One region of the Aeromicrobium sp. Leaf291 genome, then DNA from elsewhere that is predicted to be linked to it. Evidence: predicted binding sites of a transcription regulator. Region 1 holds the regulator's gene; each other region holds the start of a gene.

Region 1 (9,729 bases):
GGTGGCCAGGGAGCCCTCCTCGACGTCCGTGCCGGCAGCCGCTCGCTGCCACTCCAGGAGCAGACGTCCCTGGATGCCGAACATCTCGGCGTGCTCCTCGGCGGTGGCGTGGTCGTAGCCCAGCAGGTGGAGGATGCCGTGGACGGTGAGCAGCTCGATCTCGTCGGACGGATCGTGCCCGGCCGCCGGAGCCTGCTGCGCCGCCACCTGGGGGCAGAGCGCGATGTCGCCGAGGTAGCCCTCGGGCTCCTCCTCGGGCTCGCGGTCCTGCCGGCCCGGCGAGAGCTCGTCCATGGGGAAGGAGAGCACGTCGGTGGGGCCCTTCTTGCCCATCCACTGCTCGTTGAGCACGGCGATGGTGTCGGTGTCGACCAGGCGGACGGTCAGCTCGGTGGCCGGGTGCAGCCGCATGCGGCGCATGACGAACCGGCAGAGCCGGGTGAGGGCGACGACGTCGACGCCCTGCCCCGACTCATCGAGGACGTCGACGTTCATGGTCCACCTGCCCCGGGCCCGACGCCGACTCGAAGGCGTCGTAGGCGGCGACGATGCGACCGACCAGCTTGTGGCGGACGACGTCCTGCGACGTGAGCGTGGAGAAGTGGATGTCCTTGACGTCGGCGAGGATGTCGCGCACGACGCGCAGACCGCTCTTCTGGCCCGACGGCAGGTCGACCTGGCTGACGTCGCCGGTGACGACGATCTGGGAGCCGAAGCCGAGCCGGGTGAGGAACATCTTCATCTGCTCGGGGGTGGTGTTCTGCGCCTCGTCGAGGATGATGAACGCGTCCTGCAGGGTGCGGCCGCGCATGTACGCCAGCGGCGCGATCTCGATGGTCCCGCTGGTGAGCAGCTTGGGGATCGTCTCGGGATCGAGCATGTCGTGCAGCGCGTCGTAGAGCGGACGCAGGTACGGATCGATCTTCTCGCTGAGCGTGCCGGGCAGGTATCCCAGCCGCTCCCCCGCCTCGACCGCGGGCCGCGTGAGGATGATGCGGGTGATCTCCTTGGCCTGCAGCGCCTGCACGGCCTTGGCCATGGCGAGGTAGGTCTTGCCGGTGCCGGCCGGGCCGATGCCGAAGACGATCGTGTGCTTGTCGATCGCGTCGACGTACTTCTTCTGGTTGAGCGTCTTGGGCCGGATGGTGCGGCCACGGTTGCTCAGGATGTTCAGGCTGAGCACCTCGGCCGGGCGCTCCTGCGTCTCGGTGCGGAGCATCGAGATGCTGCGCTCGACCGTCTCGGCCGTGAGGCCCTGGCCGGTGCGCACGATGGCGACGAGCTCGTCGAGCAGCCGCTCCACGAGGGCCACCTCGCCGGGCTCGCCGGTGACGGTCACGACGTTGCCGCGCGCGTGCACGGTGGCGTCGAAGGCGTCCTCGACGATGCGCAGGAACGCGTCGGCCGGACCGTAGAGGGCGACGGTGTCGATGCTGGTCGGGACGGTGAAGGTGTGGGGTCGCTGGTCCCCGGGCAAGTCAGAAGTCATGTCTGTCCACCATCGTACGGGGGGCAGGCGACACGCGCGCAACCCACGACCGGCGTCGCGGGCTCGTCCCGTGGCCGACGAGGACCCGGAACCCGGGGACGTCAGCCTGGGGGCCAGCCCAGCGCACGCCCGGCGAGGACGTGACCGTGGCAGTGGAAGACGGTCTGGTGGGCGTCGGCGCCGGTGTTGAACACGAGTCGGTAGGAGCCGCCCGCCTCCTGCGCCACGCGACGCGCGAGCCGCAGCAGCCCGACCGCCGCCTCCGGCTCGGCCTCGGCGAGGCTGCCGACGTCGGGCTGGTGGACCCGCGGGATCACCAGCACGTGGGTGGGCGCCTGCGGGCTGATGTCGCGGAACGCGAGCGCGTGCTCGTCCTCGGCCACCACGTCGGCGGGAACCCGACCGGCGACGATCGCGCAGAACAGGCAGTCGTCTTGGCTCATGGTCCCTTCCTACCGCACCTCAGCGGAAGGCGTCCTTGATGCGCCCGAACATGCCGTGCCGGTGCGTCGAGCCCATCTGTGCCTCGGGACGGTCCTCGCCGCGCAGCTCGGCCAGCTGCTTGAGCAGCTCGCGCTGCTCGTCGTCGAGCCGGTCCGGGGTCTCGACGACCATCTCGACCACGAGGTCGCCGCGACCGGGGCCGCGCAGCCGCGGCACGCCCTGGCCACGCAGCGTCAGGGTCTCGCCGGACTGCGTTCCGGCCGGCACCTCCAGGCCCACGGTGTCGGGCCCGTCCTGGTCGGCCAGGTCGGCCTCGAGCGTCGGCAGGTCGACGTGCGTGCCGAGGGCCGCAGCGGTCATCGGCAGGGTGACCTGGCAGCGCAGCTGGTCGCCCTTGCGGGTGAAGACGGGGTGACGGGCCACCTCGACCTCGATGTAGAGGTCGCCGGGGGGTCCTCCGCCGGGGCCGACCTCGCCCTCGCCGGCCAGCTGGATGCGGGTGCCCTGGTCGACGCCGGCAGGGATCGAGACGGTCAGCGAGCGACGCGACCGGACCCGGCCGTCGCCGTTGCACTCGTGGCACGGGTCGGGGATGACCGAGCCGAACCCGTGGCAGGTCGGGCACGGGCGGGCGGTCCGGACGCTGCCCAGCGGCGTGCGCTGCACGTGCTGCACCTCGCCGTGCCCGTGGCACGTGCCGCAGGTGACGGCCTCGGAGTCGTCCTCGGCCCCGCTGCCGTCGCAGCGCGTGCACACGACCGCCGTGTCGACCTTGATGTCGTGGGTGACGCCGAACGCGGCCTCCGCGAGGTCGACCTGCAGGCGCAGCAGGGCGTCCTGCCCGCGCTGGACGCGCGATCGCGGCCCGCGGGTGTTGCCCCCGCCGCCGAAGAACGCGTCCATGATGTCGTCGAAGCTGAAGCCGCCGCCGGCGAAGCCGCCCGCGCCGCCCCCGCCGCCGAGCGGGTTGCCGCCGCGGTCGTAGACCGACTTCTTCTGCGGGTCGGAGAGCACCTCGTAGGCGGTGGTGACCTCCTTGAAACGGTCGGCCGCGTCGGGTGCGTCGTTCACGTCGGGGTGCAGCTGGCGCGCGAGCCGGCGGTACGCCTTCTTGAGCTCCTCGGGCGTCGCCGACCGGGACACGCCCAGCAGCTCGTAGTAGTCCTGTGCCATTGGTCCTCGTCCTGTTCAGCCGTCCGCCAGCTGTCGCCCGACGTAGCGGGCGACCGCGCCGACGGCGGCCATGGTTCCTGGATAGTCCATGCGGGTGGGTCCGAGCGTGCCCAACGTGGCGAGCGCCTGCTCGGGGGTGCCGTACGCCGAGGAGACGACGGCGGTGCCCGCCAGTCCCTCACTACCGGTCTCGAGGCCGATGCGCACGGTGGGGTCGGTGGTCGCCTCGCCGAGGAGCTTCAGGAGCACGACCTGCTCCTCGAGCGCCTCGAGGACGGGGCGGATCGAGGAGTCGAAGTCGCGGCCGAAGCGCGCCAGGTTGGCGGTGCCGCCGACGGCGATGCGCTCGTCGGACCGCTCGTCGGAGAACACGTGCGTGAGCGTGGTGACCACCGACGTGACGAGAGGCCGGTCGGTCTCGGCGAACGTGCCGATCACCTCGGCCAGGCGCAGCGACGCCTCGGGCAGCCGCTGCCCGATGGTGGCGGTCATGATGCGTGAGCGCACGTCGGACAGCAGCACGTCGCCCGGCGTGGACTCGAGCTCGACGACGCGCTGCTCCACCCGGCCGCTGCTGGTGATCACCACGAGCAGCACGCGTGCGTGCTCGAGCGCGACGACCTCGACGTGGCGCACGGTGGAGCGGGTCAGCGACGGGTACTGCACGATCGCGACCTGGTTGGTCAGCTGGGCCAGCACCTTGACGCTGCGCTGCACGACGTCGTCGACGTCGACCGCTCCCCCGAGGAAGGTCTCGATGGCGCGTCGCTCGGGCGTCGAGAGCGCCTTCACCTGGGACAGCCGGTCGACGAACAGCCGGTAGCCCTTGTCGGTGGGCACCCGGCCCGCGCTCGTGTGCGGCTGCGCGATGTAGCCCTCGTCCTCCAGGGCCGCCATGTCGTTGCGGATGGTCGCCGGCGAGACACCGAGCTGGTGCCGCTCCACGAGCGCCCGGGAGCCCACGGGCTCCTGGGTCTCGACGTAGTCCTCGACGATGGCGCGCAGCACCTCGAGGCGACGGTCGTCAGAGGCGAGTCTTCGGTCCTCCGGCACGGCGGTCTCCTCTCTGCTGATCGGGCCTGCTGGGTCGCGACGGCCCCGGGGCGCGCAGACGGGGCACGACGACGCGGCGTGGCGCTTTGGCACTCACCCAGGGCAAGTGCCAGTCTAACGAGGTGGGAGCAATCGGGAGCGAGGGAGAGGTCGTCTCGGTCACGGGCACCACGCGTACCCTCACCTACCGACCTCGTCGGGTCACCCTCTCCGACGGCACCTTCCTCATGCACGAGTCGCGCGGCGGCACCCTCAGCTCGGTCTGGGCCGCCGACCTCGGCGACCTGTTCGTCGAGGTGGTGCACCTGGGCCACGGCCCCCTGGGCGGCGAGCTGGTGCTGGTCGTCCCCGACGGCGACGTGGTGGCGCTCGGGGACCTCGTCCCCCCGCTCGACGCGGTCCCGTCGGCCGTCACGCCCAGCTGGCCGGCCGCCGTGGACCTCGCCGTCGGGCTCACCCGCCCGTCGACCCGCATCCTCACCAGCAGCGGACCCATCACCCGCGAGGACCTGGAGGACTTCCACCAGACGCTGCTCGGGGTGCTGCATGGCTGAGGCCAGGCACCCGGGGCGCTACGGACAGGACGTGCTGGCCGGCGACTGGAAGGCTCCCCCGCGCGGTCGCTCCACCGAGGCCCCCGCCGACCTCGGCATCGTGGTCGAGGAGGTCACCTCGGGGTGGGTCGGCGAGGTCGTCCGCGTGGAGCGCGACCTCGGCATGGTGATGCTGGAGGACCGCCACCTGCGCCGCAAGTCGTTCCCGCTCGGTCCGGGCTTCCTCCTGGAGGGAAAGCCGGTCGTCCTCGTCGCTCCGGTCGCGGCGGCACCCAAGGCCGTGGCCCGCACCGCGTCCGGGTCGCGTGCGGTCACCGGACAGCGTGCGCGGGTCGCCCTGCCCAGCCGGATCCTCGTCGAGGGCAAGCACGACGCCGAGCTCGTCGAGAAGGTGTGGGGTGACGACCTGCGGGTGGAGGGCGTGGCCGTGGAGATGCTGCACGGCGTCGACGACCTCGTCGGGGTCGTCGACGACTTCGACCCCGGTCCCGACCGTCGCCTCGGCATCCTCGTCGACCACCTCGTCCCGGGGTCCAAGGAGTCGCGCATCGCCGCGAGGCTCTCGGACCGCGACCACGTGCTCGTCGTCGGGCACCCCTACGTCGACGTGTGGCAGGCCGTGAAGCCGGGTCGTCTCGGCGTGGACGCCTGGCCCGTGGTCCCGCGCAGCATCGAGTGGAAGCGTGGGATCTGCGCGGCCTTCGGATGGCCGCACGCCGAGCAGGCCGACATCGCTCGCGCGTGGCAGCACATCCTCTCGCGCGTCCGGTCGTGGACCGACCTGGAGCCGGAGTTCCTGGGCCGCGTCGAGGAGCTCATCGACTTCGTCACCGCTCCCTGAGCGCTGGTCGTCTCGCGAGGCCCACCGACGGGGACCGTCAGCCCGGCCCGAGCACCGGGGCGACCACGTCGTCGAGCCAGTCCGCTCGTGGAACGGCGACGCCCCGGGTGGTTCCGTCGTCCCGCACCTCCAGGTCGGCCACGCCGAGCAGCACGTCCTTGCCCCTGGTGCCTGAGGCGTTGTGGGCGTACAGGTAGGCGCGCAGCTCGCCGCGCACCTGGACGGTGCGTCGCCACGAGAACCGGAAGTAGGCGGAGGAGAACGTGAAGGTCTCCGTCGGCGCCCGGTCCAGCGGCGCCCCCAGCGCGACCGTGTAGGCGACCGGACGCCCCCACCGGTCGGGCTCGCTCGCCGCACCGCGCACCGCCACCATGCCGTCCGTCGCCTCGAGCGACTCCAGGACGCCCGACGGCGACCCGTCTGACGTGGGGTAGCGGATGAAGCCGGACGGCCACCCCGAGCCTCGTCGCACGGTGCGCCACATGAAGGTCCGGTCCATGTTGTCCTCGGAGACGACGATGGAACCGTCCGCACGAACCCGCTCCACGACGGCGACGTGCCCCTTCTTGCCGGCGAGTGCTCGGTTGGCCTTCCACCAGGCCACGTCGCCGCGGCGTGGTGCCGACGTGCTGACCCGCAGTCCGGCGGCTCGCGCGGCCGCGCCCCACGTGAGGGCGGCGTCGGTGCCGGGCGGTCGCGCGACCAGTCGGTTCTTGGTGAGTCGGTACGCGACGTAGTTCGTGCAGCTGCGACCGGGCGTCATGTTCCAGTACGACCGCGACCGGACCGACGCGTAGCCGCCGTGGGTGTACCCCTTGGCGGCGCACTGCTTGTACCCCGTGCACAGCACGGTGCGTGGTGCCGCGTCCGCAGACGTCGGCACACTGATGATGGCCATGCCGATCAGCATGCTGATCAGAGCTGGCCAATGCGCGATGCGCATTGCTCCCTCGCCAACTCCCCCGAGTCGTTCCTTGCTCCCAGGAGCACCGTAGGACTGTGTCCTAGGTCATGCCATCCGAATGACGAAAGTCCCTTCGGACTGGGGCGGGCGTCCTAGTCCGTGAGGTCCCGGACCACGGCGTCGGCGAGCAGGCGGCCCTCCAGGGTGAGCACGAGACGCTCGTCCACGATGTCGAGCAGACCGCGTGCGGCGAGCACCGGCACCTGCGCCCCCACCGAGGGGTCGAGCGCCGCCAGGGGCAGACCGGACCTCAGCCGGATCTCCAGCATGATCCGTTCGAGAGCGGCCGTGGGGGCGTCGATGTCCTCACCGTCGGCCTCGACAGGCTCGCCCGCAGCCAGTCGCTGTGCGTAGGCGGCAGGATGCTTGACGTTCCACCAGCGCCGCCGGTCGACGTAGGAGTGCGCGCCCGGACCCACGCCCCACCACTCGGCGCCGTGCCAGTACAGCAGGTTGTGGCGGCACTGCGCGGCCTCGTCGCGGGCCCAGTTCGACAGCTCGTACCAACCCAGGCCCGCTGCGGTGAGGGTCGCGTCGGCGAGCAGGTACTTGTCGGCGGTCTCGTCGTCGTCGGGCATGACCACCTCGCCGCGCCGGACCTTGCGCGCGAAGGCCGTCCCGTCCTCCACGATGAGCGCGTAGGCGCTGACGTGGTCGGGCTCGAGGGAGACCGCCTGGTCCAGGCTGGTCCGCCAGTCGTCCATCGACTCACCCGGGGTGCCGTAGATGAGGTCGAGGCTCACCTGCTCGAACCCGGCCTCCCGGGCCCAGCGCACCGCGTCGGGGACGCGGGCGGGGTCGTGCGTCCGGTCCAGCGTGGCGAGCACGTGCGGCACGGCGGACTGCACCCCGAAGGAGATGCGGGTGAAGCCGCCCTCGCGCAGGCGTGCCAGCGACGCCGGCGTGACGCTGTCTGGGTTGGCCTCCGTGGTCACCTCGGCACCCGGGCGCAGCCCGAGGTGCTCGTCGATCGACCGGAGCACGCCGACGAGGTCGTCGGCGGGGAGCTGGGTGGGGGTGCCTCCCCCGAAGAAGACCGTCTCGACCGGCCGGGGCCCGACGGCCTCGGCCATGCGCCGCACCTCCTGCAGCGCCGAGGAGGCGTACGTCGCGCGGGTGGCACCCTCGCCGAGCTCGTCGGCGGTGTAGGTGTTGAAGTCGCAGTAGCCGCAGCGAACCGAGCAGAACGGGACGTGGACGTACACACCGAATCCGGCTGCCGTCGCGGGCACGCCGAACGGCCCGCCCCCGGTGTCGGGAGCGGGCCGTTCGGTCGAGGTCATGGACTAAGCGTAGAAGCCGTCCAGGATGTGCTTGTAGTTCGACTCCACCACGTTGCGCTTGACCTTCATGCTCGGCGTGATCTCGCCGGACTCGATCGACAGGTCGTGGTCCAGGATGGCGAACTTCTTGATCGTCTCCCAGCGGTTGATCTTGGAGTTGAGCTCGTCGATCTGGCCGGAGATCACCTCGTGCATCTGCGGCGAGGAGACGACCTCGGAGTAGGACTTGCCCTCCATACCGTGCGCCGTGGCCCACTCGGCGACCGCGTCGGGATCGAGCGTGATGAGCGCGGAGCAGAAGTTGCGCTCGTTGCCGTGCACCACGATCTGGCTGGTCAGCGAGCTGATGCCCTTGAAGATGCCCTCGATGTGCGGCGGAGCCACGTACTTGCCGCCGGAGGTCTTGAAGAGCTCCTTCTTGCGGCCCGTGATGTAGAGGAAGCCGTCCTCGTCGAGACGGCCCTCGTCGCCGGTGTGCAGCCACCCGTCCTCGGTGAGCGACGAGGCGCTCTCGGAGTCGAGGTTGTGGTAGCCCTGCATGACGTGCGGGCCCTTGACGAGGACCTCGCCGTCCTCGGCGATGCGGATCTCGCTGCCGGGCATCGGGATGCCGACCGAGCCGAGCTTGAAGTCGGTCGGGTGGTTGACCGTGGCGCCGGCGGAGTTCTCGGTGAGCCCGTAGCCCTCGAGGATGAGGACGCCGGCGGCGTGGAACCACTCGGCGATGTCGGGCGAGAGCGCCGCGGCACCGGAGATGAAGAACCGCACGCGGCCGCCGAAGCGGTCGCGCACCTTCGAGAACACGAGCTTGTCGGCCACACCGTGCTTGGCCTTGAGGACCGGCGAAATCGGCTTGCCGGCGCGCACCGCGCGCGAGTGCTCGATGCCCACCTTCTCGGCCCACTTGAAGATCTTGAGCTTCGCGCCGCCCTCGGCCTCGGTCATGCCGACGATGCGGCCGTAGGCCTTCTCGAAGATGCGGGGCGCCGCACCCATGAACGTCGGCTTGACGATCGCCAGGTTGTCGACGATCTTCGGCACGCGCCCGTCGATGGCCGTGGCGAAGCCGATCTGCAGCTGGGTCGAGAGGAGCACCTTGCCGAAGGAGTGCGCCATCGGCAGCCAGAGGAACTGCAGGTCGTCGGCGGTCAGGTAGCCGCCTGCGGCGATGCACGCGCCCTCGTAGGTCCAGCCGTCGTGCAGGAGACGCACGCCCTTCGGACGGCCGGTCGTGCCGGACGTGTAGATGAGCGTCGCGAGCGACTGCGGCGTGATGGCCGCGACCCGGTCCTTGACGGCGTCCGGGTTGGCGGCGAGGTGGTCGCGGCCGAGCTGCTCGAGGTCGTCGAAGCCGATGACCCAGTCGCCGTCGGGCGTGCCGTCGTAGACGACGACCTTCGTGACGGAGGGGAGCTCGGAGTGCTTCTCGCGCAGCTTGGCGACCTGCTCGTCGTCCTCGGCGAAGACGATGCGGCTGTCGGAGTCGGCCAGGATGTAGGCGACGTCGCTGGCCATCGTGGTCGGGTACACGGTGGTGGTGGCGGCACCGGCAGCCAGCACGGCGAGGTCGGAGAAGATCCACTCCACACGGGTGCCGGACGCGATGGCCACGCGCTCCTCCGGGCCGATGCCGAGTGCCAGCAGGCCGGCCGCGAGCGCCGTCACCTGCTCGCCGGTCTGGGCCCAGGTCAGCGAGTGCCAGACCTCGTTCTCGTCGGGGTAGCGGTAGGCCTCCCGGTTCGGGGTCTGCTCCACACGGTCGTAGAACATGCGGGCCACGTTGGGCGCACGGTCCTCGACGATCTTGAGCTGCTCGGGGGTGGCGGTCACAGGCATGGATGTCCTCACACGACGTTCCGGGGGAATGTGGTGCCGCTCACCCTAACCTACTGGTCGGTCGCTTCTCGGGGCACCGGACGAGTGGTTGC
Region 2 (9,729 bases), 690 kb from region 1:
AACCTCGTCGCCGTCGAGGGCAACTACGACGACGTCAACAAGCTCGCGAGCGAGATCGCCGGCGAGGAGGACGGGTGGGCGTTCGTCAACGTCAACGTCCGACCGTTCTACGCCGAGGGCTCCAAGACGCTGGGCTACGAGATCGCCGAGCAGCTGGGCTGGCGCCTGCCCGACCAGATCGTCATCCCGGTGGCCTCCGGCTCGCAGCTGACCAAGGTGCACAAGGCGTTCAAGGAGCTCATCGACCTCGGCCTCGTCGAGGACAAGCCCTACAAGGTCTTCGGCGCCCAGGCGCAGGGCTGCAACCCGGTGGCCACGGCGTTCGCCGAGGGTCATGACGCGATCCGCCCGGTCAAGCCCGACACGATCGCCAAGTCCCTCGCCATCGGCAACCCCGCCGACGGCATCTACGTGCTCGACATCGCGCGGGCCACCGGCGGCGCCGTCGAGCAGGTCAGCGACGACGAGATCCGCGACGCGATCGTGCTGCTGGCGCGTACCGAGGGCATCTTCACCGAGACCGCCGGCGGCACGACGCTGGCCGTCCTGAAGAAGCTCGTCGAGACCGGGCAGCTCGACCCGGACCTCGAGACGGTGTTCATCAACACCGGCCACGGGCTCAAGACCCTCGACGCCGTCTCGGGCCGCGTCGGCCCGGCCGCGACGATCGCCCCCACGTACGACGCGTTCGTCGCCTCCGGCCTCGCCTGAGCCGACGACCGCTCCCGCCCCTCACCCCTCGATCGACTGGAGACCACCGTGTCCGTGTCCGTCCGCATCCCCACCATCCTGCGCAGCTACACCGGCGACTCCTCCAAGGTCGAGGCCGACGGCGCGACGCTCGCCGAGGTGCTCGACTCGCTCGAGTCGTCCTACGCCGGCATCAAGGCCCGCATCGTCGACGAGGACGGCAAGCTCCGCCGCTTCGTCAACGTGTACGTGGCCGAGGAGGACGTGCGCTTCGCCCAGGGCCTCGAGACCCCCGTCAAGGACGGCGCGCAGATCAGCATCATCCCCGCCGTCGCCGGCGGCTGCGCCTGATCCTCGTCCTGCGGGTGGGCAGCCGAACAGGCGCACCGGCGCACGGAGACCTCACGCCCGCACGGGAAGCAACCCGTGCAGACGTGAGGAAGCCGTGCGTGCCGGGCGATTCCCAGGTCGACCTGGGAATCTCCGAGCCGCGTCAGCGGACGAAGCGGGGGGTGAGCGGCGGGTTCCACCACTCGCCGTTGCTGGCGCGCACCGCGCCGACGACGTGCAGCACGACGGCCCAGACGATGACGATCCCGTAGGTGACGAAGCCGATCAGCACCAGCATGAGCGGGAGCGAGAGCAGCAGCAGGATGCCCGTGGTGATCTGGACGTTGAGCGAGTTGGCCGCCTGGCGGCGGGCGTACTCGCCACGGTCCTTGTAGACGAGATAGATCACGAGGGACGCCACGAAGCCGAGGGTGCCTGCGCTCAGCACGAGGGCGGCCGCCGGCACGGCGTGCACGATGACGCCGATGCTGCGCTGGGTGTCGTCGGACAGGGGCTCGCCCTGCCCGGTGCCCTGGCCGGGCGCGGGCTCGTGGGGATAGGCGGTCATGAGAGTCCAGCTCCTCGATCGATGTTCGTGTGCCTCCACTGAAGCACGCCGACCGAGCAGCGCACCCTGTTCCCGGGGTGCGGCCAGGGTGCGGTCAGGGTCGATCGGGGTCCATCCCGAGGGCGGTGTCGCAGGCCGGTCGACGGGCTGGGTGACCAGCGGGTGAACCGCGCTCTTCTGCGCCGCGACCGGCGCGTATAGGCTCGGCGTCAGATCGGTCCGGGCAGGTGGTTCGATCGCGTCACCAGGTGGGAGTTCGTCATGGTGCAGGGCACCGTCAAGTGGTTCAACGCCGACAAGGGCTACGGCTTCATCGAGGTCGAGGGCCAGGGTGACGTCTTCGTCCACTGGTCCAAGATCAAGTCCGACGGCTACAAGACGCTCGAGGACGGCCAGGCGGTCGAGCTCGAGGTGGTCGACGGCCCCAAGGGCCGTGAGGCCCAGGAGGTCGTCGGGCACTGACCCGGTGACGGGCGCCGTCGCTGCCCGTCGTGACCACGCGCACCGGACGCCCGTCGACGTCGAGCGCCCCGGTGTGACGCACCTCATCTGACACTTGCGGTGTCACATGGCGCGCTGACATACTCCCGGAATGTTCCCCGCCATCCTCGTCGCCGCAGAGCCTGCCCCCGTGGGCGGAGCGGCCCTCGACCAGGTCATCGGACTGAGCGTCGGGGCCGGCCTCGTGACCGCGGTCCTCGTCGCCATCGCCTGGGCCCACCGCACCCACCGCATCGAGTGGTTCCAGACCCTCGGTGACCGCCTGCACGAGCGCACCGGCGAGCCCGGCTGGGCGTCCATCCCCTCGCTGTTCGTGGCCAGCTCCCTCGTCGTCGCGCTGCTCGGGTTCCTGTGGGACGTGAGCCTGCACGCCGGTCGCGGACGCGACGAGGGCCCGCTCGCGAACCCTGCCCACTACCTGATCCTCTACGGGCTCTTCGCCCTGTTCATCGCCGGCATGAGCGCGATCGTGTTCCCGCGCGACGGCCAGCGTCCCGGCATCGCGTCGGTGCGGATCACCCGCAGCTGGTACGCCCCCGTCGCCGGCATCTTCATCGCCGCGTGCGGGCTCTACGCCCTCATCGGCTTCCCGCTCGACGACGTGTGGCACCGCCTGTTCGGCCAGGACGTCACGCTCTGGGGCCCGACGCACCTCATGCTGATCGGCGGCGCCGGCCTCTCGACGGCCGGCATCATCCTGCTGCACCGCGAGGCCGAGTTCTCCGAGGAGTGGAAGCGCTCGGCCGACAACCACGGCGCGCGCACGCTGCACAAGCTGACCCTCTCGATGGCGTTCGGCGGCCTCCTCATCGGCCTGTCGGTCTTCCAGGCGGAGTTCGACTTCGGCATCGCGCAGTTCCGCATGGTCTTCGCGCCGCTGATGATCGCTGCGGCCGCCGCACTGACCCTCGTGGCCGCGCGGCTGTACGCCGGTCCGGGCGCGGCCCTGTTCGCGGCGTTCTTCTTCGTCATCACGCGCGGCGTCGTCTCGTTCATCGTGGGCGACGTCTTCGGCCAGGCGTCGCACGTGTTCCCGCTCTACCTCGGCAGCGCCCTGATCATCGAGCTGCTGGCGCTCAGCCGACTGAAGGACAAGCCGCTCGTGTTCGGCGCCGTCGGCGGTCTGCTGATCGGCACGGTCGGCACCGTCATCGAGAAGTTCTGGAACGACGCCGTCTTCCAGTTCCCGTGGCCGCAGGACATCTGGCTCGAGAGCCTGGTGACCGTGGTTCCCGTGGCCCTGGGCGCCGGTCTGTGCGGCGCCCTGTTCGCGATGGGCCTCGACGGCCGCCTGCCGAGCAACCGCTGGGTGGGCCGCTCGATCGTGGTCGGGTCGATCGTCGTCACGTCCGTGGCCGTCGGCAACGGGCTCAACGCCACGGTGCCCGAGAACGCCGAGGCCACGTTCGCCGTCCAGCAGGTCGGCACGGAGGCCCAGCCCGAGATCATGGTCGAGGTCACCACCACCGAGGGCCTCGTCGACGAGAACCCGACGTGGGTGCAGATCACCGCGTGGCAGGGCGGAGGAGCCGGCGTCGTCACGCAGTCGCTGAGGCGCACCGGCCCGGACTCGTGGGAGACCACCGAGCCCATGCCGATCGGCGGCACCTGGAAGACGCTGCTGCGCGTGCAGGACGGCCGCATGCTCACCGCCGCGCCGATCTTCCTGCCGGCCGACGAGGCGCTCGGGGCCGAGGAGGTCCCGGTCGAGTCGCAGATGACCCGCGAGTTCGTCCCGGAGATCGAGATCCTGCAGCGTGAGCGCGAGCTCGACACCTCGCCGTGGATGTGGGGCGTGGCGAACCTCGTGGTCCTGATCTGCAGCCTCGCGATCCTGGCCGGCATCAGCGTGGCCGTGGCGCGCGTCTCCGGGGCCATCGCCCGCGAGGGACGCCGTCGGCGCGACGAGCTGGAGCACGGCCCGGGCGGCGGCTCGGGCCTGGACCAGGGGAGCGGAGCCGGGACGGCGTGACCCCCGACCCGGCGGTCCTCGGGGTCGCCCACGGCGAGGTGCTGTGGGCGCACCACGCCGCCCTCGTCGCGATCCCGGCCTTCGTGCCGGCGATCGTGGTCGTGGGGGTGGTGCTCTACATCGCCCGCAAGGACCGCCAGGACGAGCAGCGGGAACGAGACCTGATCGACCGGGCCTTCGAGCCCGACGCCGGCGAGACCCCCGACGACGGGGAGGAGAGGAACCCGACATGAGGACGACTCCGACCGCGCGGCTGACCGCCGCCCTGGTGACGACCGTGGCTGCCGGGCTGCTGCTCGCCGGGTGCGGAGACCCGGACCCGGGCACGGACGCCCCCAGTGCTGCCCCGAGCAGCGCGAGCGCGTCCCCGTCGGCCAAGGAGAGTGCCGACGTGAGTGCCGAACCTGGCGTGGTCGTCGACGTCACCCTCTCCGCCGACGGCCCGACGCCGCAGGGCGAGCGGGTGGAGGTCGAGGTCGGGGAGCCGATCACGTTGAACGTCACGGCCGAGGTCGCCGACGAGGTGCACGTGCACTCCGACCCGGAGGTGAGCATCGACGTCGAGGCCGGTGACGAGACGTCGAGGACGTTCACGATCGACCGCCCCGGCCAGGTGGCGGTGGAGTCGCACGCCACCCACGCCGTGATCGTGCAGCTCGTCGTCCGGCCCTGACCCGTGCTCGATCCGTTCGTGGGAGCCGTGCTGCCGCTGCCGATGCACGGCGTCGGCGGCTCGACGGACCTGCCGATCCCGTTCCTGTACGCGATCGTCGGTGCGTCGTGGGCGCTCACCATCTCCTTCGCCGTGCTGGCGTTCGCGTGGAAGGAGCCGCGCCTCCAGCCGCCGGCCGGGCACGTCGTCCCCGACGAGCCGTCGCGGCGGCCGTGGCTCGCCGTGCTGGGTGCGCTGCTCGCCGCCTGGTTCCTGGGTGCCCTGTTCCTCGGCCCCGACGACGCGACGAACCCGGGCATCGCCGCCTTCTACATCCTCGTGTGGGTGGGGCTGGTGCCGTTGGCGCTGCTCGCCGGGCACGTGTGGAAGGACCTGTCGCCGTGGCGGTCGCTGCAGTGGCTGGTGGGTCGCGCGACCGGTCGTCCGGAGGGCTTCGTGGCCTACCGCGACGTCTGGGGCTACTGGCCGGCGGCGGTGGGGCTGTTCGCCTTCGTGTGGCTCGAGCTGGTCTCGCCCGACGCCGGCGACGTCGTCACGGTGCGCACCTGGGTGGCCACCTACGTGGTCGTCACGGTGCTGGGCGGTGTGCTGTTCGGCCCGCGCTGGTTCGACCGCGCCGACCCGTTCGACGTCTACAGCGCCTTCGTGGCTCGCCTCGCCCCGCTCGTGCGTGACCGCAGGTTCGACCCGCACGACCCGTTGCGCTCTCTGCCGCTGCTGCCCGTCGCGCCCGGCCTGGTGGCCGCGATCGCTGTGCTGCTGGGGTCCACGGCCTTCGACAGCTTCTCGGCGTCCGAGCGGTGGCAGTCGGGCTCGCACTCCACGCTCACGACGTCACTGGTGCTGCTGCTGTTCTGCGTCGTGGTCGGCGTGGCGTTCGTCGCGGCGTCGGTGGCCACGGGCGGGGTCACGCCACACGAGCGCCGGGCGCTGCCCGGACTGATGGCGCACTCGCTGGTGCCGATCGTCGTGGGCTACATCTTCGCCCACTACCTGACCTACCTGCTCGAGCGCGGCCAGGCCGCGGCGATCGACCTGCTCCAGCTCCTGGGGGTCGGCAACGGGCTGGAGGTCTCGTACTTCCTGTCCGAGCACCCGGACGTGCTGGCCGTCTACAAGGTCGGGTTCGTGGTGGCCGGGCACGTCGTGGCCGTCGTCGCGGCGCACGACCGGGCACTCGCGCTGCTGCCGCGTGCGCACCGGCTCACCGGCCAGCTCGCCATGCTCGTGCTCATGGTCGGCTACACGTTCACCGGCATCTACCTGCTCCTCTCGGTCTAGGCTCGACGGATGGAGCCGACGGTCGCGGGAGAGGTGCTGACGACGCACCCGGTGGCCGTGCTGGCCATCCCCGCGTTCATCCCGGTCGTGGTGATCGTCGCGACGGTCCTGTGGATCGCCCGCAAGGACCGGCTGGCGGAGGCCGCGGAGCACGAGGCCGGCGACCCCGTCGCTCCGGTCCTGCCCGTGCCGGTCCCCGTGGCCGCCGTCGATCCCACTCGCGGTGAGACCCGCGGCCGGCCCTGGCGCGACCGCCTCCCCCGCCTCGTCATCGGCGACGAGGACTGACCGGTCGTCCCGCGGGGCGGACTGGCACTCTCGGGACCCGATTGCCAGTCGTTGGTTAGCACTCCTATAGTGAGAGTGCTAGACATCAGACCGGCCCGGTGAGGGTCACGGCCGCAGCGGGAAGGGTTCGCCGCGGCGCAGGGCTCGTCCGTCGCGGGCACCGACCGGTCACACCCACCACGTCGAACCGGAGAGTTCCACATGGCCAAGACCATTGCGTTCAACGAAGAGGCCCGTCGCGGTCTCGAGCGCGGCATGAACCAGCTTGCCGACGCAGTCAAGGTGACGCTCGGCCCCAAGGGTCGCAACGTCGTGCTCGAGAAGAAGTGGGGCGCGCCCACGATCACCAACGACGGTGTCTCCATCGCCAAGGAGATCGAGCTCGAGGACCCCTACGAGAAGATCGGCGCCGAGCTCGTCAAGGAGGTCGCCAAGAAGACCGACGACGTCGCCGGTGACGGCACCACCACGGCCACCGTGCTGGCCCAGGCGCTCGTGCGCGAGGGTCTGCGCAACGTGGCCGCCGGCGCCAACCCGATGGGCCTGAAGAAGGGCATCGAGGCCGCCGTCGAGGCCATCAGCAGCCAGCTGCTGGGCATGGCCAAGGATGTCGAGACCAAGGAGCAGATCGCCTCCACCGCGTCCATCTCGGCCGCTGACCCCACGGTCGGCGAGATCATCGCCGAGGCCATGGACAAGGTCGGCAAGGAGGGCGTCATCACGGTCGAGGAGTCGAACACGTTCGGCCTCGACCTCGAGCTCACCGAGGGCATGCGCTTCGACAAGGGTCACCTGTCGGGCTACTTCGTCACCGACCCCGAGCGCATGGAGACGGTCCTCGAGGACCCCTACATCCTCATCGTCAACAGCAAGATCAGCTCGGTCAAGGACTTCGTCCCGGTGCTCGAGAAGGTCATGCAGTCGGGCAAGCCGCTCGCGATCATCGCCGAGGACGTCGAGGGCGAGGCCCTGGCCACCCTGATCGTCAACAAGATGCGCGGCACCTTCAAGTCGGTCGCCATCAAGGCCCCCGGCTTCGGTGACCGCCGCAAGGCCATGCTGGCCGACATCGCCATCCTCACCGGTGGCGAGGTCATCAGCGAGGAGGTCGGCCTCAAGCTCGAGAACGCCGACATCTCGCTGCTCGGCACGGCCCGCAAGGTCGTCACGACCAAGGACGAGACCACGATCGTCGAGGGTGGCGGCTCGCAGGACCAGATCGCCGGACGGGTCAACCAGATCCGCGCCGAGATCGAGAACAGCGACTCCGACTACGACCGCGAGAAGCTCCAGGAGCGCCTCGCGAAGCTGGCCGGCGGCGTGGCCGTCATCAAGGTCGGCGCGGCCACGGAGGTCGAGCTCAAGGAGCGCAAGCACCGCATCGAGGACGCCGTGCGCAACGCCAAGGCGGCCGTCGAGGAGGGCATCGTCGCCGGTGGCGGCGTGGCGCTCGTCCAGGCCACCAAGGCCGCGTTCGAGAAGCTCGAGCTCGAGGGTGACGAGGCCACGGGTGCCAACATCGTGCGCACCGCCGCGTCGGCCCCGCTGAAGCAGATCGCGATCAACGCCGGCCTCGAGGGCGGCGTCGTGGCGGAGAAGGTCGCCGGCCTCGACGCCGGTCACGGCCTGAACGCCGCCACGGGCGAGTACGTCGACCTCATCGCCGCGGGCATCATCGACCCGGCCAAGGTCACGCGCTCCGCGCTGCAGAACGCCGCGTCCATCGCGGCGCTGTTCCTCACCACCGAGGCCGTCGTGGCCGACAAGCCGGAGCCGGCTGCCGCCGGTGGCGGCGCGCCGGACATGGGCGACATGGGCGGCATGGGCTTCTGAGCCCCCACCCGCACCACCCCTGACGAGGGCCCCGACCACCGCGAGGTGGTCGGGGCCCTCGCACGTGCGGCGGGTCGTGTCGGCGGGGCGTGGCAGGCTGCTCCGCGTGGCACGTGCACCGGTACCCGAGGCGTTGCTGGCGCAGGTGGCCGCCGTCCTCGACGACCTGCCCGAGACGCGCCGCGAGCGAGCCTGGACGGGGACCCGATGGGTGGTGCGAGGACACAACGTCGCCCACGTGTTCGGGGGTGAGGACGGCCTCGTGCGGGTCACCTTCCGGGCGCCGATGGACGAGGTGGCCGCCTTCGAGCACCTCGGCCACCCCTACTTCCGCGTCGGGCGCAGCGGCGACGTGGTGGGGCTGGTGCTCGACGACGGTCCCGGCGTCGAGCCGGCGGAGCTGCGCGAGCTGCTCACGGAGTCGTACTGCGTGCAGGCCCCGCAGGAGCTCGTAGCGCAGGTCGAGCGTCCCGCGCACTGAGGTCGGCGCGGCTGGCAGGATGCACGGGTGACCACGACGCCGACGCAGGACGCGATGGGCCCGGGCATGGACCCCGGCCACCGAGAGCGTCTGCGCGCGGCCGGGGCCGAGGCCGGCGCGATCGACGCCCTCACCTGGCACCGTGCGACCGAGGGTGTCCCGCAGTGGTGGCACGACTGCGACAACGCCCTCTACCTCGCCGAGGGCGCCTGCCTGCCGGAGAAGGTCCTCGCCCAGCTGACGCTGTTCCCCGTCCGCGACGTCGTGATCGCCGTCGGGTCCGCCCTGCGCACCGTGTCGACCCTGCTCGTCGGCGGCGACGAGGCCACCGTGTTCGTCGACGCCGGCTGCGAGATCACCGCCGGCGAGCTGTTCTGCGGCGGCGGGTCCAGCATCGTGCTGCACGGCCCGCTCATCGCCACGCGGTGCGCCGTGGTCGACGCCCGCAACGGGGGGAGCATCGTGGCCGGCCCCGAGCAGCTGTGGGCCTCCGACGTGTACGTCGCGACGGACGACATGCACCGGCTCGAGGACCGCGTCACGGGCGAGCGGATCAACCCGTTCGGCGCCGACATCCGCCTCGGCCGGCACGTGTGGCTGTGCAAGGACGCCGTGGTGACCGGTCACGCCGACGTCGGCGACGGCGCCGTCGTGGCGATGCGGTCGGTGGTGCGTGGTCAGAAGGTCCCGGCCCACAGCGTGGTCGCCGGGGTGCCGGGGAGGGTGGTCCGCGACGACGTGGTCTGGTCCTACGACGACCGGGCCTGAGTCGTACCACTACCGCGGCCCTTGCTCGGCCCGTTCTCGCATGCTGGGCGTGGTCACGGTGTCGTGACGGGAGTTCGTAGCGTGCAGGGGTCGTCCTCACCCGGACGACGTCCCCTGCCCCCGTGTCGGCCGATCGCCGAGAGAAGGACCCCGCCATGTCTGAGCAGCCCACCACCATCGAGGCCCCGAAGCGGCGAGGTCCGCTCGTCGCGGGCGCGGCCGTCGCGGCCGTCGTCGTGATCGCCCTCGTCGCGTTCTTCCTGACCCGCGGCGACGACGCGACGAGCGCCGCCGGCGAGGACGCCGAGACGGTCTCCATCGGCGTCGTCGGTGCCAGCGACCCG
Region 3 (9,729 bases), 670 kb from region 1:
GTCGGCGTCGTAGGTGTCGGCCTTCTCCCAGCTGAGCGACTCGAAGTAGCCACCCTCGTCGGGGTTCTTCGGCGTCACGATGTCGAGGCCGATCTCGTCGCGGTAGTACTTGAGGTCGGGGCTGACCTCGGGGTTGGAGACGTAGAACAGGTCGGGCGAGTACGAGACCGCGAGGATCGACGGCTTCGCGCCCTGCGCGACCTTCTCGAGCCGCGCCTGCGCGGTCTCGAAGGCCTCACGGCCCTCGGCGAAGTCGGCCTCGTCGGCACCGAGCGCCGTGGCGGCCTTCTCGGTGGAGTCGATGATCTGCGGGAGCGTCTTGCCGTCGAAGCTGATGACGAGCGTCTGGAACTGCGCGTCGAGCTTCTTCTTGACGTCGGCGTTGACGTACCAGAGGTCGGGCTCGAGGTAGCTGCTGGTGACGACCAGGTCCGGCTCGAGACCGGCCAGCTTCTCGAGGTCGATGTCGCCGTACTCACCGCCACCGGTGACGTCCTCGACGGCGTCGGCGTCGAGTCCGGCAGCCTGGGAGTCGAGCTCGCCGTCGGCGTTCTTCACCGGACCGAAGACGCCGACGATCTTGTCGCCGAGGCCGAGGTCGGTGAGCGCGGCTGCGACCGACGACTGCACGACGAGGCGCTCGGGCGCGGCGTCGAGCTCGAGCTTCGTGCCGAGGTCGTCGGTGTAGGTCCAGGCCTGGTCGGAGCCGGAGTCGTCGTCGGACGAGCCGCACGCGGCGAGCGGGAGCGCGAGAGCCAGGGCGGCGGCAGCCACCGTGCGGCGGAGCAGGGGGGAACGTCGTGTCATGCAGGGCAGCCTAACTTAAGGTTGCCTTACCTGAGCAAGAGGTCAGATCACTAGGCCGGCGTGAGGTGCACCACGCCCGCCGCAGGGTCGGCGGCAACCACCCGGACCTGGCGGCGCTCGCCCTCGCGCAGCCGGTTCGACCCCGTGCCGGGGTCGGTCGCGACCAGCACGGCGGGCTCGAGCAGCATGACGTCCGCGTCCTGCCCGTCCACGTCGACCACCAGCGCCTCGAGCTCCTGACCGACGAACGGGGCGAGCATCGACGCCTCCACCCGGTCCAGCACGCCGCGGGAGGCACGGGACGCGAGGGCGTCGGAGGCCCGCATCGCGTCGGGGACCGACGGCAGCGCCTCGCGCAGCGCCGCCGGGACCTCGCCCCCGCTCGACACCGCCAGGCAGACCTCGCTCGCGAACCGGTCGGCAAGCCGCCTCAGCGGTGCCGTGACCTGGGCGTACGGCGCCCCGACGCCCACGTGCCCCGGGGTCGCGGGCGGCTCTCCGTCGAAGGCGGCGAACGAGGCTCCGCGCAGCAGACGAGTGGCGTCGGTCATGACCGCCAGGTGGGTGACGTCGTCGGCGTCGAGGCCGTCGAGCAGCGCTGCCGGGTCATCACCCGCGTCCACGCCGAGGGCGCGGGCGCGGGCGAGGAACCGCTGCACGTCGCGCGGGTCGGGGTCGGGCAGGGTGCGCAGCAGCCCCACCCGCGCCTCGAGCATGATCGACGCCGCCACGGTGCCGGTGAGCAGCGAGATCTCCGCGTTCCAGTCGTCGGCCTCGCGTCGGACACGCCACACCGCGCGCCACCCGCCCGAGGTCGCCTCGTCGGGCACGACCTCCTGGTCGGGCAGGCCCAGCTCGAGCGCACCCGCAGCCACACGGGCCGCGCGCCGCAGCCGGCCGACGTCGCGCAGCGCCTCGATGCTCGGATGCAGACGTCCGGCGTCGGCGTCGGCCTGGACGGTCGCGTAGTCGAGGCGGGCGACCGACCGCACCAGGGCGCGCTCGACGCGGTGGGCGACGACGGCACCGTCGACGTCGAGGTCGATCGTCCACAGCACGGCGCCCCGCACCTGGTCGGGCAGCAGGCTCAGCGCGCCTTCCGAGAGCACCGGCGGATGCAGCGGCACGCGACCGTCGGGCAGGTAGATGGTCTGCCCGCGTCGGCGGGCCTCCGTGTCGATCGCGCCGCCCAGCGGGACCACACCGAGATCGGCGATGGCGTAGTGCACCCGGAACCCGCCGTCGCGACGCTCGAGGTGGACCGCCTGGTCGAGGTCCATGGCCCCCGGCGGGTCGATGGTGACGAAGGGCAGGCCGGTGCGATCGGTCGTCGCGAGCGGGCCGCGGGCCGCGACCTCCTCGGCCTCGGCGAGCACGTCGTCGGGGAAGTCGTCGGAACGCTCGGCGGCTGGCAGGTCGAGCTCTCGGCGCAGCGTCTCGAACACGTGCGCGACGCTACCAGCGCACCGCACCGACCCGGTTGCGCCGACCTCGGTGGGAGGCAAGGTGGAGACATGGACACGCACATCACCGCCACCCGCACCATCGATGCACCGGCCGGCGAGGTCTTCGCGATCCTGTCCGACCCCCAACGGCACCACGAGATCGACGGCTCCGACATGGTGCGCAGCGACGACCGCTCGGACCGCATCACCGCGGCGGGGCAGTCGTTCCGGATGAACATGCACCACCCGAGGGCCGGGGACTACCAGACCGACAACCACGTGACCGGCTTCGAGCAGGGCTCCCTGCTGGTGTGGCAGACCGGAGCGGTCGACTCCGACCCGGCCGGCTGGGAGTGGGTGTGGCGGCTGACCCCTCTCGGGCGCGACTCGACCGAGGTCAGCGTCACCTACGACTGGTCGAAGGTCACCGACCCGGCCGTCCTGAAGCGGCTGCACTTCCCCGTCGTGCCGCACGAGGCACTCGAGTCGACCCTGGCCAACCTGGCAGCCGCGGTCGCCTGAGTCGGCTCGCCGCACTCACCGTCCGGCGGCGAGCAGGTCCTCGACGGTGGTCAGCTTGACCCGCGGCCGTCCGCTCGCGAGGCCCGCGTCGATCTCGCGGCGCTCGATGGCCCGCACCCCCGCACCGCGGACGAGCTGCGGCTGACGCCGCTGCACCAGCCGGGACAGTGCCCGCTCCGACCGCGACGGGGAGCGAAGTCGGCCGTCGGCCGCATCGCCCAGCAGCGTCGTGACGGTCTCGCCCGCGCACACCCGGTTGGCGCCGATGCCACCGGTCGACCCGCGCTTGGCCCAGCCGACGACGTAGGCGCCGGGAACGGGCTCGCCGGTCGCCGGGTCGACGACCCGGCCGTCGTGGTTCGGGATCAGGCCTCGCTCCTCGTCGAACGGCAGCCCGGGGACCATGCGACCGCGCCGGCCGATCGAGCTGACCAGCAGCTGCGTGGGCGCCTCGGCCTCGCCGTCGGGGCCCGCCACGATCACCGACGCCAACACCCCGTCCCCGTGCGCGGCCGTGACCCGGCGGCCGAAGGCCAGCACGAGCCGCTTGCCCGCGCCGGCACCCCCACCGGGCTCGGACGTCCAGTCGCTCCGCACGCGCGGGAGCCCGGCCAGCAGCGCGGCGTTGGTCCCCGGCTCCGGGGCGGCCAGGGCCGTCGCGACCGCCTCGTCGTCCTCGACGCAGAGCTCGATGCCGTCGGGCAGCGTCAGCAGCTCGGGCCTGGTGAAGGCGGCGTGCTCGGGACCGCGACGACCCAGCAGCACGACCTCGCGCACGTCGGCCCGACGCAGCGCCTCCAGGGCGTGGTCGGCGATCTCCGTGCCGGCCAGTCGACCGGGATCGCTGAGCAGCAGGCGCGCGACGTCGAGCGCGACGTTGCCGTTGCCCACGACGAACACCCTCGCCCCCTGCACGCCGACGGCGTCGCCCGGGACGTCGGGGTCGCCGTTGTACCAGGAGACGACCTCGGTGGATCCGTGCACGCCCTCAAGGTCCTCCCCCACGATGCCGAGCCGTCGGTCCTCGGGGGCGCCGATGCCGTAGACCACCGCGTCGTGGTGCTCGAGCAGCTCCTCGTGCGAGAGGTGCCGACCGACCTCCACGTTCATGAACAGGCGCGCGCGGGGGTGGTCGTAGGTCCAGCCGAAGGTGTCCTGCACCCGCTTGGTCTCCGGGTGGTCCGGCGCCACCCCGCCGCGCAGCAGACCGCCCGGCACCGGGAGCCGGTCGAAGAACGACACGTGCGCGTCGGACGCCGCGAGCAGCTCACGTGCGGTGTAGGTCGCGGCCGGGCCGGTCCCGACCACGGCGACCCGCAGGCCCGTGGGCACGCCCGGGCGCACGCGGGCGTGGGTCTGCTGCTTCGCGACCTCGCGCTCGGGCCGCTGCTCGTAGTAGGCGGCGTTCAGCTCGGCGAACACGGCCTCGCCGCCGCGCAGGATCTCGATCGGCTTGATCGCCGACGCGGGGCAGGCGTCGGCGCAGGCGCCGCAGTCGATGCACGAGCGAGGGTCGACGTAGAGGATGTCGGTCGTGCCGAAGTCGGGCTCTCCCGGCGTCGGGTGGATGCAGTCGACCGGGCACACCTCCACGCAAGAGGCGTCGGAGCAGCAGCTCTGGGTGATGGCGAACGGCATGGCGGCCTCAGAGCATGTGCACGCGGCGGTACAGCCGCTTGGCCGTCGGCGTCAGCAGCCCGGCTTCGGCCAGGAAGTCCATCAGGTGCACGCACGACAGACGCATGAGCGCGTGGTGGTGCTCGTTGTTCTTGGCCGCCTCGACGGCCTCCTTCACGTCGAGCCCGGCCTCGGCGTACACCTCGGGGCGGACGAGGCTCTTGACGATGAAGTAGCCGACGCTCGCGATCTGCAGGGCGCTGGCGCGGCGGCGGGCCTCGGAGATGCCCTTCATGGCCTCGAGGGTCTCGTGGCGCGCGAACTTCATGTGCCGCGACTCCTCGACCACGTGGATCTTGCAGATCGTCTTGACCTGGGGCGAGACGGAGGCGCCGCGCATCCAGTCACGCTGCATGACGTCGAGGACCTCCTCGGCCACCAGGATCGACGTGTAGGCGACCTCGCCGCGCGCCGTCAGCTTGAGCAGCTTGGCGGCCTTGTGCAGCAGCGGGTGGGGCAGGTAGGAGCGACCGGCGATGTGCTGGGCGCCCTTGGCGAACATGATCGAGTGGCGGCACTCGTCGGCGATCTCGGTGAGCGCGAACTGGAACTCGCTGCTCGCGTAGTCCTTGTCGTAGATGTCGACGAGCAGCATCTGCTGCAGGAGCATCTCGAACCAGATGCCGATGCTCGCGACGCTGGCCGCCTCGTGGCGCGTGAGCGTGGCGCGCTGCTCCGGCGTCATGCGCTCCCACAGGTCGGTGCCGAAGAGCGTGCACCACTCGGGGTTCACGCCGTCGTGCAGCGGGTCGAGCGGCGCGTCCCAGTCGACCTCCTTCTCGGGGTCGTAGGACAGCTGGGCCGACGACGACAGGAGCCGCTCGAGCACGCCGTCACGCTCGACCTCCGCACGGAACGCGGCGGCGTCGGGGGTGGTGGGGCGGGTCTCGGTGATCGTCATGGCAGTCTCCTCGGCTACTCGACAACGGTGATGTGACATCGGGAGTGTCGCATCCATACCCACGGTATGGCGAGTCGGTCGCGAGCGCAAGAGACGACCGTCACGCGGCCCCTCGACGGGACGTCGGAGCGCGGATGCACCCGTGCGGTCAGGACGCGGACGTCCCGAACCCCGCGGGGCAGGGTGGGAGATTCCCAGGTCGACCTGGGAAACCTGCAGAAGCACAGGTTGCTACCCGTGCAGTCGTAGGGAAAGCCGTGCAGTCCGGAAGATTCCCAGGTCGACCTGGGAATCTGCGGCACGGGTCAGGGGCGGTCGGCGAGCCAGGACTCGGCCAGGCGGGCGGGTGCGCGCGCGAGCCAGGCGTCCTCGACCGCGGTCTCCAGCCGGGCGGGGTCCACCATGTCGAGCTCGACCAGGAAGCCGGGGTGGTTCGCCAGGTGCTCGATGGTGAAGAAGCCCGGCACCCCCTCGCCGAGGATCGCGTCGCGGTCGGCGAGGTCCTCGGTGCGCAGACCGACGATCTCGCCCTGCGGCACCGGGTCGTCGCCGAACCGCCTCAGGTCGGCCTTGCTGAACGGTCGCACCCAGCAGAACATCGCCTTCTCGACGAACCAGGCGCGGTTCCCCCAGCTGGTGCGCTCGGCGACCTCCGGCAGCGCCAGGCACAGACGCTCGACGTCCTCGACGGTGGCCATGGGATCACGGTGCGGGTTGGCCGGCGGCGCGTCAAGCACGGGCGGGAACGACGACGGCGCCCACCCCCCGAAGGGGCGGGCGCCGTCGACAGCGCGTCGGTGCGACGACTCAGTGGTTGTGCCCGGCGTGGGCGTCACCCTCGTCGTCGGCCGGCTTCTCGGCCACCAGGGTCTCGGTGGTGAGCAGCATGGCGGTGATGGACGCGGCGTTGGCCAGCGCGGAGCGCGTGACCTTGACCGGGTCGAGGATGCCCTGCGCGAGGAGGTCCCCGTAGGTGTCGGTGGCGGCGTTGTAGCCCTCACCGGACTCGCGGACCTTCGACACGACGACCTCGCCGGAGACGCCGCCGTTGCGGGCGATCCACTCCAGCGGGGCGTCGGCACCCTTGCGCACGATGCGCACGCCGACGGCTTCGTCGCCGCTGAGCCCGAGGTCGCCCTCGAGCACCGAGACGGCGTGGACGAGGGCGGAGCCGCCACCGGCGACGATGCCCTCCTCGATGGCCGCGCGGGTCGCCGAGACGGCGTCCTCGATGCGGTGCTTCTTCTCCTTGAGCTCGACCTCGGTGGCCGCGCCGACCTGGATCACGCACACGCCGCCGGCCAGCTTCGCGAGACGCTCCTGGAGCTTCTCGCGGTCCCAGTCGGAGTCGGTGAGCTCGATCTCGGCCTTGATCTGGTTGACCCGGCCCTCGACCTCGGCGGTCTCGCCGCCACCGTCGATGATCGTCGTGTCGTCCTTGGTGACGACGACGCGACGGGCGGTGCCGAGCACCTCGAGGCCGACCTGGTCGAGCTTGAGGCCGACGTCGGGCGTGACGACCGTGGCGCCGGTGAGCGTCGCGATGTCCTGCAGCATGGCCTTGCGGCGGTCACCGAAGGCGGGCGCCTTGACGGCGACCGAGGTGAACGTGCCGCGGATCTTGTTGACGACCAGCGTGCTGAGCGCCTCGCCCTCGACGTCCTCGGCGATGATGAACAGGCTCTTGCCCGCGCCGATGACCTTCTCCAGGAGCGGGAGCAGCTCGGCGACGGAGCTGATCTTGCCCTGGTTGACGAGCACGTAGGGGTCGTCGAGGACGGACTCCATGCGCTCGGTGTCGGTGACCATGTACGGCGAGAGGTAGCCCTTGTCGAACTGCATGCCCTCGGTGAAGTCGAGCTGCGTGCCGAGCGTGTTGGACTCCTCGACGGTGATGACGCCGTCCTTGCCGACCTTGTCGAACGCCTCGGCAATGAGCTCGCCGATGTGCGCGTCGCGCGAGGAGACGGTGGCGACGTCGGTCATGTCCTTGATGTCGTCGACGTCGCGGGCGATCTCGTGCAGCTTCTCGCTGACGGCCTTGACCGCGGCCTCGATGCCCTTCTTCAGGCCGACCGGGTTGGCGCCGGCGGCCACGGCGCGCAGGCCCTCGTGGACCATCGCCTGGGCGAGCACGGTGGCCGTGGTGGTGCCGTCACCGGCGACGTCGTTCGTCTTGGTGGCGACCTCCTTGGCCAGCTGGGCTCCGAGGTTCTCGAACGGGTCGTCGAGCTCGACCTCACGGGCGACGGTGACACCGTCGTTCGTGATCGTGGGGGCGCCCCACTTCTTGTCGAGCACGACGTAGCGGCCCTTGGGGCCGAGGGTGACCTTGACGGTGTTCGCGAGGGCGTCGACGCCCCGCTCGAGGGCGCGGCGTGCGTCCTCGTCGAACTCGAGGATCTTGGGCATGTGATGCCTTCCTACGCATGGATCAGATGGGGTGCCCGGCGAGTGCCGGACAGAGTGCGCCGGGAGACCCGGCGGGTGACGTCAGGCGGTTCTGACGTGCGTGGCGCCCGACTGGCAAGGCGCCGTCGCGACGGCGACCTTTGAGCGGAGCGGTCGCCGAGCGACGAGCAACGCCGCCAGCCGGGATGCCACGTGCGTCAGAACGCGTCAGGAGACGACGGCGAGGACATCGCGGGCGGAGAGGATGAGGAACTCCTCGCCCGAGTACTTGACCTCGGTTCCGCCGTACTTGCTGAAGATGACCTTGTCGCCGACGTTGACGTCGAGCGGGACGCGGTTGCCGGAGTCGTCGATGCGACCGGGGCCCACGGCCACGACCTCACCCTCCTGCGGCTTCTCCTGGGCGGTGTCCGGGATGACGAGTCCGGATGCGGTGGTCTGCTCGGCCTCGACGGCCTTGATGACGAGACGATCCTCGAGCGGCTTGATGGTGACCGACACTGGTCGACCTCCCCTTCAACGTTGGTGGAATGACGGATGGAACGTGATGGGTGTGCACGCCGTCGCGGGGGTCGTGCACGGTTGGCAGTCTCGGTACCCGAGTGCCAGTTCCGAATCTAGCACTCACCCCTACTGAGTGCTAAAGGGTGTTCGCCGTCGGCGGACGCACGATCGTCCGCCGACCTGCGAGGAGGGAGCGCCGTTCGTGGCGGCTGGTTGGATGGGCGCGTGGACCTGGCGACGTTCGAGCGGCTGCAGACCGACGAGGGACGGGCGCTGGTGGCCGAGGTGCACCAGCGGGCCGGGGTCGAGTCCGACCTCGCCCTGGGCACGCGGCTGCGCCGCGCCCACGACGTCGAGCTGGTGGCGGCGGCCGTCACGCAGAACCACCTGCGCGGGCTCGCGCGCACCAAGCTGGGCGACGACGCGGCGCGGATGTTCTTCACCCACGAGGCGCTGCAGCAGGCCACCCGTGGCTCGGTGGCCCGGCTGCGTGCCGAACGCCTCGCCGGCACGGGTGCCACGGCGGCACTCGACCTGGGCTGCGGCATCGGCTCGGACCTGCTCGCGCTCGCCCGCGCCGGCCTGCGGGTCCGGGGCGTGGAGCGCGACCCGGTGCGTGCCGCCATCGCCCGCGCCAACCTGGCCGCCCTCGACCTCGACGGCGAGGTGCTCTGCGCCGACGCCGCCGACGTTGACCCGACGGACGACGAGGTGGTGTTCCTCGACCCGGCCCGCCGCGACGACCGTGGCCGGGTGTTCGACCCCGAGGCGATGAGCCCGCCGTGGTCGGTCGTGGCGACACACCTGGCCGGTCGCGCAGTCGTGAAGACCCTCCCGGGCATCCCGCACGCGCTGGTCCCCACCGGCGTGGAGGCGCAGTGGGTCAGCGACGGCGGCGACCTGGTGGAGGCGTGCCTGTGGGGCGCCGGCCTCGACCTGACCGACCGCGCGCCGCGTCGCGCCACGGCCCTGCCCGGCGGTGACGACCTGGCCGGCGACGGCGCACCCGGCGACGTCGGCGAGCTGGGAGGCTGGCTGCACGAGCCGGACGACGCGGTGATCCGTGCCGGTCTCGTCGGAGGCCTGGCGGAGCGGATCGACGGCCAGCTGGTGGACCCGCGCATCGCATGGGTGACCACGGACGTCGACGTGCGCCACCCGCTCGCCCGCTCCTTCCGCGTGGTGCAGGAGCTGCCCTACCGCGAGAAGCAGCTCAAGGCGGCGCTCGTCGCGCTCGACGTCGGCACCCTGACGATCAAGAAGCGCGGCGTCGACGTCGTGCCCGAACAGCTGGTCCGCCACCTGCGGCTCAAGGGGTCCGTGCGCGCCACCGTGGTGCTGACCAGGGTGGACGACAAGGCCGTCGCCCTGCTCGTGGACCCGCTCCCCCGCTGAGCCGTCCGGCACCCCGCGCGGGTCCTAGGGTGGAGGCGTGCGGATCGACCTGAACGCCGACGTCGC

What was found. Region 1 encodes HrcA, which represses chaperone genes, less so after heat shock. Its sites were predicted from a motif close to TTGGCACTCGNNNNNNNCGAGTGCCAA; they were not measured.
Region 2: the regulator HrcA is predicted to act here: its motif matches at 6,359-6,385, upstream of groL (chaperonin GroEL).
Region 3: the regulator HrcA is predicted to act here: its motif matches at 8,382-8,408, upstream of groES (co-chaperone GroES).

Annotation. Positions count from the first base shown of each region.
Region 1 is NZ_LMNM01000001.1:1,632,827-1,642,555, reverse strand. Features, by position in the region: gene ybeY (rRNA maturation RNase YbeY) at 1-495, opposite strand, end outside; gene ASF35_RS08110 (PhoH family protein) at 473-1,489, opposite strand; gene ASF35_RS08105 (histidine triad nucleotide-binding protein) at 1,591-1,932, opposite strand; gene dnaJ (molecular chaperone DnaJ) at 1,952-3,106, opposite strand; gene hrcA (heat-inducible transcriptional repressor HrcA) at 3,122-4,159, opposite strand; gene ASF35_RS08090 (hypothetical protein) at 4,282-4,713, shown strand; gene ASF35_RS08085 (DUF3097 domain-containing protein) at 4,706-5,554, shown strand; gene ASF35_RS08080 (CHAP domain-containing protein) at 5,592-6,452, opposite strand; gene hemW (radical SAM family heme chaperone HemW) at 6,611-7,801, opposite strand; gene ASF35_RS08070 (long-chain fatty acid--CoA ligase) at 7,805-9,637, opposite strand; gene ASF35_RS08065 (MOSC domain-containing protein) at 9,683-9,729, opposite strand, start outside.
Region 2 is NZ_LMNM01000001.1:944,391-954,119, forward strand. Features, by position in the region: gene thrC (threonine synthase) at 1-711, shown strand, start outside; gene ASF35_RS04750 (ubiquitin-like small modifier protein 1) at 760-1,041, shown strand; gene ASF35_RS04755 (DUF4870 domain-containing protein) at 1,184-1,588, opposite strand; gene ASF35_RS04760 (cold shock domain-containing protein) at 1,850-2,050, shown strand; gene ASF35_RS04765 (hypothetical protein) at 2,181-4,061, shown strand; gene ASF35_RS04770 (hypothetical protein) at 4,058-4,294, shown strand; gene ASF35_RS04775 (hypothetical protein) at 4,291-4,734, shown strand; gene ASF35_RS04780 (hypothetical protein) at 4,753-6,015, shown strand; gene ASF35_RS04785 (hypothetical protein) at 6,025-6,303, shown strand; gene groL (chaperonin GroEL) at 6,505-8,136, shown strand; gene ASF35_RS04795 (MmcQ/YjbR family DNA-binding protein) at 8,243-8,617, shown strand; gene ASF35_RS04800 (hypothetical protein) at 8,645-9,385, shown strand; gene ASF35_RS04805 (MetQ/NlpA family ABC transporter substrate-binding protein) at 9,541-9,729, shown strand, end outside.
Region 3 is NZ_LMNM01000001.1:959,802-969,530, reverse strand. Features, by position in the region: gene ASF35_RS04880 (ABC transporter substrate-binding protein) at 1-807, opposite strand, end outside; gene ASF35_RS04875 (RNB domain-containing ribonuclease) at 858-2,252, opposite strand; gene ASF35_RS04870 (SRPBCC family protein) at 2,322-2,774, shown strand; gene ASF35_RS04865 (4Fe-4S binding protein) at 2,790-4,412, opposite strand; gene ASF35_RS04860 (diiron oxygenase) at 4,420-5,352, opposite strand; gene ASF35_RS04855 (MmcQ/YjbR family DNA-binding protein) at 5,658-6,050, opposite strand; gene groL (chaperonin GroEL) at 6,160-7,764, opposite strand; gene groES (co-chaperone GroES) at 7,972-8,265, opposite strand; gene ASF35_RS04840 (methyltransferase domain-containing protein) at 8,494-9,663, shown strand; gene ASF35_RS04835 (LamB/YcsF family protein) at 9,701-9,729, shown strand, end outside.